2 linked regions of the Sporosarcina pasteurii genome follow. The protein of the gene in region 2 interacts with the protein of the main gene of each other region in a pairwise test. Links are inferred from orthologs where the notes say so. Each region holds a gene or a part of one and is shown on either strand. Other genes may lie near its edges. The genes, in order: tuf and AB1H92_RS06080.

Evidence for each region.
Region 1: the proteins of AB1H92_RS06080 (region 2) and tuf interact in binary tests that used the Bacillus subtilis proteins (3 or more experiments, as listed by UniProt). The link is inferred for Sporosarcina pasteurii from one-to-one orthologs.

What each region holds. Positions count from the first base shown.
Region 1 is NZ_CP160452.1:3,118,085-3,121,140, forward strand. The notes cover bases 1-2,992. They hold tuf (elongation factor Tu), read right to left. Parts: upstream 2,095-2,992; coding sequence 907-2,094; downstream 1-906. Other genes in these bases: AB1H92_RS15215 (Na+/H+ antiporter family protein), read right to left, coding at 1-656; fusA (elongation factor G), read right to left, coding at 2,211-2,992. Also shown: more of fusA, read right to left, coding at 2,993-3,056. UniProt on the Bacillus subtilis protein: GTP hydrolase that promotes the GTP-dependent binding of aminoacyl-tRNA to the A-site of ribosomes during protein biosynthesis.
Region 2 is NZ_CP160452.1:1,331,843-1,345,162, reverse strand. Bases 4,638-7,425 are described here. They hold AB1H92_RS06080 (rod shape-determining protein), read right to left. Parts: upstream 6,646-7,425; coding sequence 5,629-6,645; downstream 4,638-5,628. Other genes in these bases: radC (DNA repair protein RadC), read right to left, coding at 6,737-7,425; mreC (rod shape-determining protein MreC), read right to left, coding at 4,638-5,474. Also shown: rpmA (50S ribosomal protein L27), read right to left, coding at 31-321; AB1H92_RS06120 (ribosomal-processing cysteine protease Prp), read right to left, coding at 334-663; rplU (50S ribosomal protein L21), read right to left, coding at 670-978; AB1H92_RS06110 (M50 family metallopeptidase), read right to left, coding at 1,227-1,826; AB1H92_RS06105 (peptidoglycan DD-metalloendopeptidase family protein), read right to left, coding at 1,823-2,365; septum site-determining protein MinD, read right to left, coding at 2,545-3,342; septum site-determining protein MinC, read right to left, coding at 3,344-4,015; rod shape-determining protein MreD, read right to left, coding at 4,048-4,572; more of mreC, read right to left, coding at 4,569-4,637; more of radC, read right to left, coding at 7,426-7,435; AB1H92_RS06070 (nucleoside triphosphate pyrophosphatase), read right to left, coding at 7,432-8,040; AB1H92_RS06065 (hypothetical protein), read right to left, coding at 8,136-8,780; AB1H92_RS06060 (A24 family peptidase), read right to left, coding at 8,867-9,622; AB1H92_RS06055 (hypothetical protein), read right to left, coding at 9,623-10,306; AB1H92_RS06050 (hypothetical protein), read right to left, coding at 10,303-10,887; type IV pilus biogenesis protein PilM, read right to left, coding at 10,877-11,866; and 2 more genes.

The sequences.
Region 1 (3,056 bases), 1.8 Mb from region 2 along the record:
TAATCCCGTGGCTTGCGATACGAAATAAATATCGCAAAAAGTAATCCTACTAAAAGTCCTGCGACTGGTAGTGCCATCGCCTTCGGAATATCTGCCATATCAATCGGCATGCCTGCAGCTGCCATTTGCGTTGCAATAATTTCCTGAAAGATAAAACCGAATCCGTACGGCAATATGATATATGGCGTCGTAAGTCCGAACGCCAACACACAAGCAATAAGTCTTCTATCAATTCTCAACATGTTTAAGACTTGTAAAATTGGTGGTACCAATAACGGAATAAATGCAATGTGTATTGGGATTAAGTTCTGCGAGAACACAGCCATTAATAATAACACGAGGATCACAAGCACTTTCACTAATGATTTACGACCTCCATTGCTATCTTTATTCATAATCCGTAACATTGCATTAACGATTAACTGAGGAATGCCTGTTTTTGAAATAGCCACTGCAAAAGCACCTAATAGCCCATAACTAAGCGCAATTGTTGCCCCCGCTCCTAGTCCGCCACTAAATGATGTAATCGTCTCTTCAACAGTAAGGCCACCAGCTAGTCCACCGGTTATTGCACCTATGACAAGTGCCAATACGACATTCACTCTCATTAAACTTAAAATCAACATAACTAGCACCGCTAATATAACTGCATTCATCTATATTTTCCCCTCCCAATAAACTTCATCATGCTAAAGTGTTAAAGTGTATTATTAATTTATCAAAGGATAGGAAATCTGTCAATAAGTATTACAAGTTTCCTTGAATATTTTTACACTAATCTAGTCAGATGTAATGAGGAAGTATTGTATTTTGGGTTGATTTTGAGGAATTATACAGTCGTCAAGTCAACATATTTGCGCATTAAAAAAACTCCCACCGGCGCCGGCGGGAGTTTTATATTTAAAATTATTTTACGATTGAAGTTACAACGCCTGAACCTACAGTACGTCCACCCTCACGGATAGAGAAACGTGTACCTTCTTCAAGTGCGATTGGTGCAATTAAATCTACTACCATTTCAATGTTATCTCCAGGCATAACCATTTCTACGCCTTCTGGAAGTTCGATAACACCAGTTACGTCCGTTGTACGGAAGTAGAACTGTGGACGGTAGTTAGAGAAGAACGGCGTGTGACGGCCACCCTCTTCTTTTGAAAGAACATAAACTTCTGATTTGAACTTAGTGTGTGGAACGATTGAACCTGGCTTAGCAAGTACTTGTCCACGTTGGATGTCTTCACGTGCTACACCACGAAGTAGTGCACCGATGTTGTCACCAGCTTGAGCATAGTCAAGTAGTTTACGGAACATCTCTACACCTGTAACAGTTGTAGATTTAGCTTCTTCAACGATACCGATGATGTCTACAGTGTCACCAACAGTTACTTCTCCACGCTCAACACGTCCTGTTGCAACTGTACCACGACCTGTGATTGAGAATACGTCCTCAACAGGCATCATGAATGGCTTCTCAGTATCACGTGGTGGTGTTGGGATGTACTCGTCAACAGCAGCCATCAGTTCAATAATTTTATCTTCGTATGCTTCGTCACCTTCAAGTGCTTTAAGCGCTGAACCTTGGATTACAGGAATGTCATCGCCTGGGAAGTCATACTCAGATAGAAGATCACGGATCTCCATTTCTACTAACTCAAGTAGTTCTTCGTCGTCAACCATGTCACATTTGTTCATGAATACAACTAGGTATGGAACGCCTACGTTTTTAGAAAGTAGGATGTGCTCACGTGTTTGTGGCATTGGACCATCAGCTGCAGATACAACTAAGATACCGCCGTCCATTTGTGCTGCACCAGTGATCATGTTTTTAACGTAGTCCGCGTGACCTGGGCAGTCAACGTGTGCGTAGTGACGGTTTTCAGTTTCGTACTCGATGTGAGACGTGTTGATTGTGATTCCACGCTCTCTCTCTTCTGGCGCGTTGTCAACTTGGTCGTAAGATTGTGCTTCTCCACCTAGTCTTTTCGCTAGAACTGTTGCAATTGCAGCTGTAAGTGTAGTTTTACCATGGTCAACGTGACCAATTGTTCCGATGTTCGCATGTGTTTTTGAACGATCAAATTTTTCTTTACCCATTATGGAAAGCCTCCTTAAGTATATGAAAGTTTTTTATTTTTATAGGTACTGGAGATTAATCCCCAGTCACCTATACTCTATAGCTTATTTATACTGAAAACAAGAGTGAATTACAATTATTCAGCAGTATTCTTTTTAATAACTTCTTCAGCGATCGATTTTGGAACTTCTTCATAGTGGTCAAATACCATTGAGAAGACTCCGCGACCTTGTGTGTTAGAACGCAATGAAGTTGCGTATCCAAACATTTCAGCAAGTGGAACCATCGCATTAACTAATTGTGAGTTACCACGTGCTTCCATTCCTTCAACGCGACCACGACGAGCAGTAACGTCACCCATAATATCACCTAAGTATTCCTCAGGGATTTGGATTTCAACTTTCATCATTGGCTCGAGAAGTGCCGGGTTAACTTTTGAAGCAGCGTTTTTCAGTGCCATAGAACCAGCAATCTTAAACGCCATTTCGTTAGAGTCAACATCATGGTATGAACCGTCATATAGACGTGCTTTAATATCGATTAGTGGATATCCTGCAATTACACCGTTATCCAGCGCATCACGGATACCTTCTTCAACAGAACCGATATATTCACGTGGAACTGTTCCACCAACGATGTTATCGATGAATTCGAAACCTGCTCCTTCTTCGTTTGGAGAGAATTCAACCCATACATGACCGTATTGTCCACGACCACCAGATTGACGAACGAACTTACCTTCAACTTCCGCTGCTTGACGGAATGTTTCACGGTAAGATACTTGTGGTGCTCCAACGTTAGCTTCAACGCCAAATTCACGACGTAGACGGTCAACTAGAACGTCTAAGTGTAATTCACCCATACCAGCAATAATTACTTCGCCAGTTTCTTCATCTGTATGTGCTCTGAACGTCGGGTCTTCCTCTTGAAGTTTCGCAAGAGCTTCACCCATTTTACTTTGGTCAGCTTTTGTTTTTGGTTC
Region 2 (13,320 bases):
TATATATCATGCAGTCTTTATTATAAAGATTTATGCTTCTTGCGCTTCAGCATAAACGCTTACTTTCGTTTTTGAGCGTCCTAAACGTTCGAAACGTACGATACCATCCATTTTTGCGAATAGTGTATCGTCACTTCCGCGACCAACGTTTTCACCTGGGTGAATTTTTGTTCCGCGTTGACGGTAAAGAATCGAACCACCTGTTACGAATTGTCCATCAGCGCGTTTTGCGCCTAGACGTTTCGCTTCAGAATCACGACCGTTCTTTGTAGAACCCGCTCCTTTTTTCGATGCGAAAAACTGGAGATCTAAACGTAGCATGTGTGCCACCTCCTACTTTTTGAAGATGATTTTTATATGTTGCCCATAGTCTTGTTCAATCGTCTGCAAAGAAACAATCATCGCTTTTATAATTAATTGAATGTCATCATTCTCGATTTCATCTTCAGAAAAAACAACTCGTAAGTAACCGCCATCTGTACCTTGGTCAATTATAGGTGTATTCCCTGTTAATGCAATCACAGCATTTAGAGCACCAAATGACACGGCAGACGCGCCGGCACACACTAAGTCTTTTCCATGTTCAGCGAAATGAGCATGTCCAGACATTTCAAATGATTTAATGCGGTCTGATTGCCCTTTTTCAATCTTCACTTTAATCATAGTCGATTATGCGTTAATGCCTTCGATTACAACTTTAGTGTATGGCTGACGATGACCTTTTTTCTTGGCATCATTATTTTTTGGCTTATAAGTGAAAATCGTAATTTTTTTACCACGGCCCTGTTCTACAACTTTCGCTGTAACAGAAGCACCTTCTACGTAAGGAGCACCAACTTTTACGTCGTCGCCGCCTACGAAAAGAACTTTGTCGAATGTAACAACGTCGTTAGCTTCACCAGCTACTTTTTCAACGTAGATTTCTTGACCTTGTTCAACTTTAATTTGTTTTCCACCAGTTTCAATAATTGCGTACATACTTGCACCTCCTCTATTACTAAGACTCGCCTTAAAAGGTGTTCCTATCGGACGCTTATACCTTTTCAGAGCGGTTGTAGCACGGGTGCGCTACAAACAATAACATTAAAATATTATCACGGATAAATTGTTTCGTCAACAGTTATTTCAAAAAAACTGTGAAACCTGCTGGTTGCTCACTTGAATAAGTAAATGTCCTGGACTGCTTCAATGTAAATAGTAGTTTGATTCATTTAAAAACTAGCGACTTACTTCTTTAAATTAAATAAAGCCTTTTCATATTTTCGGTAACGAAACGCGGCAATATTTTGGACTAATAGAAAAAAAGCGAGCACAATATAAGGGATTGTCTCTGGCAATGAAAAGCTGAGCATAATAATCACAATACCGTAAAAAACCATTGAATGAACAATCATCGCTAGTCTTGCCTCGTATTCTTTTCCTTTTTTCTCAATGAATGCACTTAGTGCCTGTCCGCCATCCAGAGGCAAAAAAGGTAATAAGTTCACAGCCAATAAAATAAGTTGAATACGAATTAGGAGATCCGTTGCTGAAAATGGGATAAGTATGGCAAGCAAGAGTAAAAGCAAAGTCGCTACAGGACCCCCAAGCGCGACATAAAAACGCTTGCGACGCCGTGCAGCATGCCGACCTGGAATGGTAAGTTCACCACCGTAAGGCATAATTGTGCATGACCGAACGCGCAGTCCAACCATTTTTGCAGCGACTATATGCCCCGCCTCATGAATTAAAAGAGAAATGAAAACTAACGTATAAATAGATACATTCCCCGATACGAGTAGAAATAAAAAGACTGGGATTAAAATAGGATGTAGACGTAGTTTCATTCCACCGAACCCGATAAATAAGCTGGTAAGAGCGACGCATCTAAATTAGCCCCATCTCGTTTAACCATGAAGAAAAGTGCTTCTTCCTCCATTAATGCGAGTGTATCTCCTCTTTTAACTGACGTATAAGGAAGCTTGCTAAATGAACCTACGAATCCATATGTGACCTCATCCCCGTCGTCATATAGAACAGTTATCGTTTTGCCTGTTTGACGCTTAATACCTGTAAAAATGACGAGTCCATCCCGCTGCGCTTCTATCGCAATTGGCTGTGGATAAGATATGATTACGCCCTCTTTAAACGGTTGCATCGATTCATACGTACCTAATAATGAGTTTTCATAGTTTACCGCTAGCAACTCATCTTCCGGATTGTCCAACATAGAAGCAACCCATTTTTTCATTACCAAAAAGTCTTGACCTGTCGTTACATATTGGGAAACGGGTTTGTGAATGATACCCAGTTCTTCTAGTTTAGTCACCCCTACAATTCCTAGTACGAGAATAAAAGCAAGTAGCCATTTCGTTTTCCATTTCACTGAGATTCACCACCTGTTTTTTGTAGTATATGATGGTGAACATAGAAATAGTATCTCGTTCTAGTTGAAGAAAACTAGAACGACAAAAACCTCTACGTTTCTAAACGTAGAGGTTTTTTATGGCCTGGTTTCGAATGTAAATGTTTTATTCGACGACTAATTGTATTTTACTTACTTAATTATCTAACAAAGATGGACTTTAATTTACTAAAAAATCCATTTCTATTCTGTTCGATTGACATCAATGGTACAGACTCTCCAAGTATGCGTCTTGCGATATTTCGGTAACCTAGTGCAGCGGAATTTGAAGGATCCATCACAATTGGTTCGCCCTTATTCGATGAACTAATGACACGTTCATCATCCATGACGATCCCTAGTAAATCAATCGATAAATGTGTTGTGATATCATTGACATCTAATGCATCATTTTCATTGATTAAGTTACGTTTAATTCGATTAATAATCAGTTTCGGCGGCTCAATGTCTTCTTGTTCCAGTAAACCGATAATTCGGTCCGCATCACGAACAGCTGAAATTTCTGGCGTTGTGACAACGATTGCTCGGTCTGCACCCGCTACAGCGTTTTTATACCCTTGCTCAATACCAGCAGGACAATCAATTAAAATATAATCATAGTCTCGCTTTAACTCTTCGACCAAAACCTTCATTTGGTCTGCGGTAATCGCATTTTTATCTGTCGTTTGTGCAGCTGGCAGTAAAAATAAACCTTCTTCAAATCGCTTATCTTTTACCAACGCTTGGTGAATCTTACATCGCCCTTCAATGACATCAACTAAATCATAAATAATTCGATTTTCGAGACCGAGGATGACATCAAGATTACGGAGGCCGATATCTGTATCAACGAGACAAACCTTCTTTCCTTGGAGCGCGAGTGCTGTTCCAAGGTTAGCTGTTGTCGTCGTCTTACCGACACCACCTTTACCCGATGTTATTACAATTGCTTCTCCCACATTAGATGCCCCCTTTAAATGATGATAAATGTGGTCTTATAATGCGTAGTTCTTGCAAGCGATCAATCGTGATGAAGCCATTTGTATGAATATACGCACATTCCATTTCCGGTTGTTCGGATAGAATTGTTAATTCGTCTGTCATTAACTCCATTTTATCCGCAATCATTAAATGTGTAGCCTCAAGCCATGATGCAGCAATGACCGACTCTGTATTTCCATTGGCACCCGCATGGGCAATTCCTTTAAGCCTACCAAGAACATAGATGCTTCCGCCTGCTACGACACGCGCATTGGGGTTTACGTCTCCGATAACGACTAAGTCTCCTTCAGCTTTGACAACTTGTCCTGAACGAACGATGCCAATAAATGTTTCTGATTGTTTTTCAAGTATTCGTGCATTGCATTCTTCAACTGTTAAAACGTCACTTTGAATTTTTGATATCCGTAAATTAGGTGAACTATGAATAATGTTCATAATTTCCTTTAATTCGCTTTCATTGCAATATCGGTACCCGATATCGACCTGGACTTCCGATAAACCTTCTAATCCACTTTCAGCTACTTTGCTACGGAGTTCCGCTAGCAAATCTGAATAGGCACATTTGTCGTCAAGTCGAAGAACAAGGCCGTCTTTCGTCCCTTTAATCGCTACATATTGCTGTTTCGTCATTGCTGTCACCCCGCATCTTCCTTTACCTTAAATTACATAACATCAGATGATTTATGCAATATTTTCTCTTCAATGATTCTTTTAAAAAACCAACTAAACATTATCACAAATAAAGAATTTGCTAGCATAGTTGGAATGAGCCTTCCTTTAAAAAACTCCTCAAATCCAATAGATGTAACGGAAATTAAACTTGCAAATCCATATGAAAATATTTCTAAAAGTGCAATTAGTAATAAAGTTAATCCAATAACTGTCACAATATGTCTATGGATATAGCGAATAATACCGGACGCTATCAAACAAATTAGCGGATATAAAAAAGCGTATATCCCAATAATATCAATGTAAAAGATATCATACAAGAGGCCAAAGATAATTCCGTATATAATCGCATGCTTACGACTGCCGTAAATCGAAATAAATATGAGGCAAACAATCACAAATCGTGGAACAAGCGTTAGCAAAGCATCTGCATACGTAATCGGAGAAAACAAACTAAATACTGGTTCCATGAAAAAAAGAACTGTAACCATCAAAGGGATGATGGATCGAATCATGATCCATCCTCCCCCTCAGCACCGACAGTTCCATTACCATCCGTTCCTTCAACTGTCACAGAAGTTCGCTTCGTAATAATGACATGGTCTAACATTGAGAACTGTGCAGCAGGTCGGATATAAACCATTTTTGTTAGACCGTAATCATCAGTAGATACTTCGGTGACTTCGCCGATTGGAAGACCTTTAGGAAAAATGCCGCCTAATCCAGAAGATATCACTTTTTCTCCAATTTCAATCTCATAATCAGTATCTATACGCCGCATGATCAATTCGCCTCGTTCACGATCAAATCCTTCAATGAGTCCGAAAGCAGATTGACCATCATTTTCTTTACTTCGTATAACGGCCGAGACGCGGAAATTTCGATTCTCTGTCGAAAGCAATTCTACTGTTGAATGCAAATCCGTAACGACAATAACTTTTCCAATTAAGCCTCTTGATGTAATTACAGCCATATTTTGTTTAACACCATGTTTTGAACCTTTATCTAAAATAATTTTCTCTTCCCACTGATCAGGGTTTCTTGAAATCACTGTTGCATGAATCGGATCATAAGCATTCAAATCTTCTTTTTTACCGATAATTTCGCGCAACTCATTGTTTTCAATTCGAACTTCCGTAAGTTCTGCTTGCACGGAAGCGTATTCATTCAGACGCTCTTTTAAAATTTTATTTTCTTCATATGTATTCAAAATTCCGTCGACATTTCCAATAACCCCTGTAATAAAATGTGTTGGCTTTGAGAAAATCGATTGTCCAAAACCGACAACATCTTTCACAATTCTCTCTGGCAGGGAAGCGTTATGCCGGTCTCTTAAGGTGAATGAAATTAATGCAACGAGGACAATCACGCCTACAAGCAATAAAATCAGTCGTTTATTTGAAAAAAATCGCGGCATTGCCATTATCCTCCCTTAACTATCCGGTTTCAACGGTTTGATAGCCCCCACCCAAAATAGGCAGAGGCACAAACCTTTTTCTTCACTTAATTACCTCGAGCGCGTGCTGATATAAAAATCTTCAAAATCATATCTTAGACGCCCTTTGCTTTTGTTATTTTGCTTGCATTTTTTTGATGATATCAAAATTATCTAAAGCTTTCCCTGTTCCAATCGCTACGGAATCTAGCGGTTCTTCTGCGATGAAGACTGGCATATTGGTTTCTTCAGAAATGACTTTGTCGAGGCTACGTAATAATGCGCCGCCCCCTGTTAACACGATACCGCGTTCCATCACGTCTGAAGAAAGTTCTGGCGGTGTAGTTTCTAATGTTTTCTTCACACCTTCAATAATATGGCTAATAGATTCACGTAAAGCACCTGCAATTTCGTCTGAGGAAATTTCAATCGTTTTCGGTAAACCTGTCAATAAATCTCGTCCACGGATTTCCATTTTCTCTGTTTCTTCCTCAACTTTTGCAGAGCCAATTTCTAATTTAATCGCTTCTGCTGTTCGTTCACCAATAGTTAAGTTATACGTTTTACGGATATACCCTGAAATTGCGTTATCCATTGTATCTCCGCCGACACGAATTGACTCACTTGTAACAATTCCGCCAAGTGAAATAACCGCGACTTCTGTTGTACCGCCACCAATATCAACGACCATACTTCCTGTCGGCTCCCATACTGGTAGCCCTGCACCGATTGCAGCTGCAAATGGCTCCTCAATCGTATACGCATCTTTAGCGCCACCTTGACGGGATGCATCGATTACGGCTCTTTGTTCAACCGATGTAATGCCATAAGGCACACAAACCATCACATTTGGCTTTTTCCAGGAGCCACCTGACGCTTTCATTGCTTCTTTCATATAATGCTCTATCATTGCAGTCGTAATTTCAAAATCAGCAATTACGCCATCTTTCATTGGGCGTGTCGCAATAATTGAACCTGGTGTACGGCCTATCATATTTTTCGCAGCACTTCCTACTGCGACAATTTCACCTGTATGCGTATTTTTTGCAACAACGGAAGGCTCTCTTAATACTATGCCTTTCCCCTTAATAAACACTAATGTATTTGCTGTACCTAGATCAATTCCAACATCTTTAGCACCGAATCCAAACAAAATAAGTTCTTCCTTTCTTCTCAACCGTTTATTACGGTATTCACTAAATAATATACCACATTATAGCGGATTGGCGAAGAAAGTGATAGTGTCACATGTACCCTTTTTCTTTAAGGCTTATGAACTGATGGTCCCCTATGACCAGATGATCTAGTACATCTATCCCCATCATATCACCTGCTGCCACCAATCTCTTCGTCACTTCAATATCTTCAGGCGATGGCGCGGGATTGCCGGAAGGATGATTATGCGCACAAATAATGGAAGCCGCGGAACGTTTTACCGCTTCACGAAATAGCTCCCTTGGATGAACAATCGAAGCGTTTAATGAGCCAATAAAAATCGTTTCCTTATGTAGTACTTCATTTTTAACATTTAAAAATAAAGCAACAAAGTGCTCCTGTTGCAAAGACGCCATATCCGTCATTAAATAGTTTGCAGCATCCTCTGGTGAACGAATGACATATCGCTCTCGAGAGTCCTTCCGATTCACTCTTTTTCCAAGCTCTACAGCTGCTAGGAGTTGAACTGCCTTCGCTTGTCCAACCCCTTTCACTTTCATACATTCTTCAAGTGTTGCATATTGGAAGTCTTGTATTTTATCAAAAGAGGTTAGGATGCGATTTGCTAACGTTAGGACTGACTCTTGTTTTGTACCTGTCCTTAATAATATCGCAATTAGTTCTTGATTGGATAAACTGCTCGCACCTTGCCTAATCAATCGCTCTCGGGGCCTGTCCGCAAGATGAACATCTCGAATCATCATTTGTGGCTTTTCATCCAGTTTCATTCGTCCTTCACACTCCTTTTTAGTGTGATAGCACCAATGTCTTGTAACACTCTTGAAAGTTGTGCGACAGGAAGTCCCATTACTGAGTAATAATCTCCGCTTAATGCTTGCACAAATAATAAACCGCCTGATTGAATCCCGTAAGCACCCGCTTTATCAAAACAATCACCTGTTTCAATATAAGCATCTATCATAGCATCATCTAGCTCATAAAACGTAACTTTCGTCTCCGAAAAAAAGGAATGAGCTTCTCCAGCATACATAATCGCAACAGCTGTAATGACTAAGTGGGTTTGTCCAGAAAGCGTTTGTAAGAACTGCTTTGCCTGTTCTTTATCTTTCGGTTTAGGAAAAACCTTTCCATTAAAACTAACAATCGTATCCGCACCAATGACCGCTTTTTCCACATGATGTTTGGCAATCGCTTTTGCTTTTTCAATCGCTAATTCTGTCACGTACCTGTTGACACTAGATGGGGTAGATTCGACATTCTCTACAACATTACTTTTCATCGTTTGAAAAGGAATCCCCAATTTCTGCAGCAATTCTTTCCGCCTCGGTGATTCTGAAGCTAAAATGATCGGTTGATTCGCTAAAAACTTCATCAATATCCCTCCCTACTTTTTATTGTAACCACTCAGGAAGGTTTTGAAAATTGTACCAAATAACGAATAACGGCAATTTGGCTTGAAAAATCAATTCAAAACGAAATTTTCACACAGTCATTTGTATTCGCATATTTGGACAGTAAGTGTAGTCGAATCACCTTCAAATCGTTGGTAAATGCAGTAATCGTATCGATATGACGAGCTAATTCCTTTGCTTTTTCGTCATCATTTTTCGAAGCCAATTGTTTTATTTTCGCGATATCGTCTGCCTCTAGTACTTCCCAGAGATTTGTTGTATGAACCATATCACAAGAAGTCGGATTAATAGAAAACTCTTTCTTATACGTGCCTTCCTCAAGAATCCCTTCAATTTCTACTTCTGATAAGCCAACAGCAGACCAAACAAAATATTGTCCGTCTGATTGAATAATTGCTGCCGTAGATAAAGACGGATCCTCGGCGATAAAAGTTGCAGCGGACACCGAAGTTGTAAAAGCACCATGTTGCTTCGCATAAAGTGCAAGTGATCCTGTCGTTTTATTAGCTGAAGTATCATTCTCCTTATCTTCGGCAGGTCCAGATGCAGGAATTTCGTTTTCGATTTTATCGACTGTCCGATTCCCTTCCGCGCCGACAAAAATAATCCCGACAACCGCAATGGCTGCAATGCCAATAATGACACCGTGAAGCATCGCCATGAATACTGTAATATTCGAGTATCTTTTTCCAAATTTCATCTCTACCACCCCGTTTTCTTAACAGTAGCAGAATCGAACTGAAAAAAAACAAGACACTTGTCGGCCGTCTCTATAAACTTCTCGACTTATACAAACAGCTTCCCATACCAATCGACAATAAATGAACCCCAAAAATAAACAATCACGGCTGCTGCCGAGATAGAAGGCCCAAATGGAATTGGCGTTTTTCGCCCTTGTTTCGTTCTCTTTAAGAAAATAAAGCCGACAATTGTACCGATTAAAGAAGCGATAAATAAAGTAAGCAATGTCTGCACTGGTCCGATGACTAGACCAATAACGAGAAATAACTTTATATCGCCGCCTCCCATCCCTCCCTTTGAAATAACAGCAATGACCAGCAATACACCAAATCCAATGACAGCCCCTACGATACTACTCCACCAAGGCGTTAATGGCGAAATGAAACGTAACAAGAATAGGACAATACCAAAAGGAAAAAGAATTTTATTCGGAATGAGCATGTACGCAAGATCAGTTACGGTAATGATGATCAGTAGTGAAATAAAGACAATCGCGACAATCAACTCTAAACTTAACCCGAGCATACCGTATGCTAACGCAAAAAGTATTCCGGTCATCAATTCCATAAACGGATAAATAGGACTAATTTTTGCGGAGCAGGTTCTACATCGTCCCTTTAAAAATAAATATGAAAAAACTGGCACTAAATCCAGAACGCCTAGCCTTCTTTCACATGCTGTACAATGCGAAGGCGGAAAAGAAATCGACGCTTTTTTGGGAACACGCAACCCAACAACATTAAAAAATGAGCCGAAGATTAAGCCGTAAATAAAAAACAGAACACCAATTAATAATTCCATTTAATTAGCCTCGACTTCCGAGTAAAATGTTGTAATCTGAAGCATTATATTAATGGTTTCATCCGGTTCTTTGACAGCCAGATCTGCCTCCCCGTCTAGCGTAAATCGAATATCGTCTACACGAATAACCCGTTCAAGTGCCTCAATTTCCTGAATAAAATGAAGTAAATGCGCTTTATCTTTCACATCGACATCCATCTGAAGCGTAAGCAGTTTTAATTGCTTAGGCAAAGCTGCAATATCAATATTAGTTACAGGTATTTCCCCCTTTTCGTCATCCATTTTATCTTTTTCATTTTCCTCTTCTGAATCTACATCTTCAACAAGTCCAGATTGTGAAACGAGCGCATCGTAATCATGAAATATGATTTCATTTATTTTCGCTTCGCTCACAAGTTCAATCTCTTGTAGAGACATTAAAAGCGAACTAATCTCTCTTTTTTCTGGTAGTTTCTTTCTTAATTCAAATTCATGTTCTGTTGCTGCCTTTACATCAGAAGTACTCAATAATTTTTGGTTAAGTTGTTCAATTTCTATTTCAATCGTGTCAATCGATTGAAGCACACGTTTTTTCTCTTCCATTTTCGGATATAGGGTGTAAAAATAAATTGCCCCAACAATGACAAAGGCTAACACAAGAAGTAAGATGAGCAATGTTCGATTTTCTTTGAATGAAATATTCATTTGCCATCACCGCCCATTTTCAAATATTTTAATTCCAACGGCAGGTCAAATGAATTCGAATAGCGATCCACGACATGAAACGTATCCTTTTCATCCCCCCCCAGAACTGGGTCGAACGTTGTGATTTGGTTCACCAAAACATCATCAAAATATTTACTTCTCGTCAAATAATCTACATACGAAACAACTTCTGGTATCGTTTCAAAATCGACCTTTAACTGAACCGCACGCTCCAAAAATGAATATTCACGTAAATACGCATGGGGATCAAGCCCTTTATTCACTTCCACGATAATCGGTGATACCGCATAGGCAATATGCTCTATAAATTGAACAGAAGTTTCCAAGTCTACTTCTTTGGGATTATTTAGCGCTTCGATTTCTGATAATAAACTTTCTCTTTCTAGCGCCAATGTTTGCTGTTCTTGTTCTAATGTTATTAATTGATTGGATAATATCCTAGATTGAACGATAACAAAAATTAGAAAGGCGCAAAAAATAATAGCTATCGTGATAAATAGCCATTTCTCATTGGAACTTTTCCTTTCAGTTTTCGGCAATAAATTAATATCAGGAACCATGACCAGCTTCCTCTCTCAGCGACAAACCAAGTAACGTTGCATGTTCTGCTTTAAAATTCGGATAATGTTGTTTCACGATTTCATTATCGATCAGTCGAATAGGTAATTCTAGCGTCGAACCAATTTTCTCCATAATAAAATCCATTTCTGGATTATCCCCCATCATAACGAGTTCATTTACTGCTTTTTCGCCTTTATGTAATGAATAACGATAAAAATTCAAAATCCGTTCAAGTTCCAATGTTTGATTGGTTAGATGCATTTGATAATCGCTAATTTCGCCTTCATAAAAATACGGGACCGTTGTATTTTCAGGAAGGTAGCGCCAATTTTTCTGTTCCGTTTCAATTGGCTGATAGCGTAGAAAATCAACATTCCCATCCGAATAAATACAAATCGAAACCGCGTTCACAGACCAATCCGCAATTAAGTATGTTTTATGGGCATCTAACATTTGAATATTCTTTAAAAAACGAATGTTACATAACGCACGTATATCCAATACAGCAGGTTCCAATTGCACGTCTTCATACAGACGCATCAACTGCATCACCTCTTCAGAAGGCGCAGCAAACAACGTCGCCACCCCATCATCCGGATCAGCATCATACATATCGATAAGCGGTTGCTCAAATGGCAGATGAATCGTTTCACCAAGTTCCATTTCTACATATTCTTTAATTTCCTGCATATTTAGTTCTTCGGGATGCTCAATCGTTCGCATCAACACAGCATGCCCCGGAACAAAAAAACGCAACTCATGCTTCGAAATATTCCACTCTTTCACAAGCGTTTTCAGTAAGTCATACAAAGCCATTTCATCTTGCACAACCTCTTCTTCAACAAGCCCTGATGGAAGGGCTTGTTCAAATAATAACGTCGTGTCTAACTCACCCTCAGTAAAACTAAGCGCACGTATGTAAAAATCATTTAATTCTATAGAAACAGTACGTTTTTTCTTTTTGAATCGGTTAAACATATGGGAACTCCTTTCAGGAACATTTTTCATAACCCATTCTAGTAAATGAAGCGTCATTTACTAGAATGAGGAATGAAAACTACAGCAGCAGGGGCTGCTGTAGTTATTTGAAGTCATAATCATTAAAAATGTAATAATGGCTTATACTAATAATATCAAAAGCTATCTATTTTAACGTGTAATTTCAAATATAGTAGTACTCTTAGAGTTGTTTGGTAAATCTAGGAGGTCCTTTTTTACAGCTTTCTGACCACCTATCAACTCAAACTTCACTCCACCTTTTTGGGCTTTTAATTTTGTTACTGCTTTAGCTGTCGGGTCATACTCAAAATCTGTTAAGCTTATTTCCTCTTCTAAATATGACTCACCAGCTCCTTCTTCGTCTCCTGTAAGAAGTGATAACGTAACCATCGAGCTCGTATTATTCTCAAGTACTTCCGGATTATCAATTATATAAAGCTCAGCTGCCGCTATAGCGTTAAGGCTATCTGACTTCAATGCACCAACCTGAGAATTTTTAATAATGTTCCCAATCGCCGGAATCGCTATCGCTGCAATAATCGCTAAAATCACAATTACCGCAAGTAATTCAACAAGCGTTAATCCTTTTTCATTCTCAAGTCGTTTTCTAATATTTTTCATCATTTTAATTCCCCCAATTTTTCTATATTTACTTGTTTGTTCACTATTATTTTGCATCCTTTTTTTCACCTCCTTAACGGATTAGTCTATGATGATTGGAGCGGAAGGCGGCGACTCCTGTGGAATTAGCGTGACAGGTGAGACCCCGCAGTGGAGCGACAGCGACCGAGGAGGCTCACCTCACGCCCCACGGAAAGCGTCCGCCTATAGCGGAAATCATTTTCAGGTATTACATCTGCTCAAACAAACTAAACATCGGGACCATGATTGATAGAACGATTGTCCCAACGGCGATGGCGAGAATAATAATCATAAGCGGCTCAATTAAAGCCTTCAAAGAATCTACAGTTCTATCAACGTCATCTTCGTAAAAGTCCGCTACTTTTTCCAGCATATAATCTAACGAACCCGTTTGCTCTCCGATCGCAGTCATTTGCGTGACAAGCGGAGGAAATAGCCAACTTTTTTCTAGCGGAGCCGACAGTGTACTCCCTTTTTCCAAGCTGTCATGTGCTTCTTTAATCACTTTTCCGATAATCGGATTATTTACGACACGTTCAACGATTTTTAACGCTTGTAAAATCGGCACGGAACTGCTGAATAATGACGATAATGTGCGTGTCATTTGTGCAATGGCTGATTTTTGAAGGAGTGGCCCAAAAATCGGCAGTTTTAATAATATGTAGTGCACTTGATAATGAAATTGTGTATTCCGCTTATACATTAAGTTGAAAATTACCGGAACCCCAATTCCAAAAAGTAGAAAAATCCACCAGAATCCTTGTAAAAAATCACTGATTCCAAGAACAAAA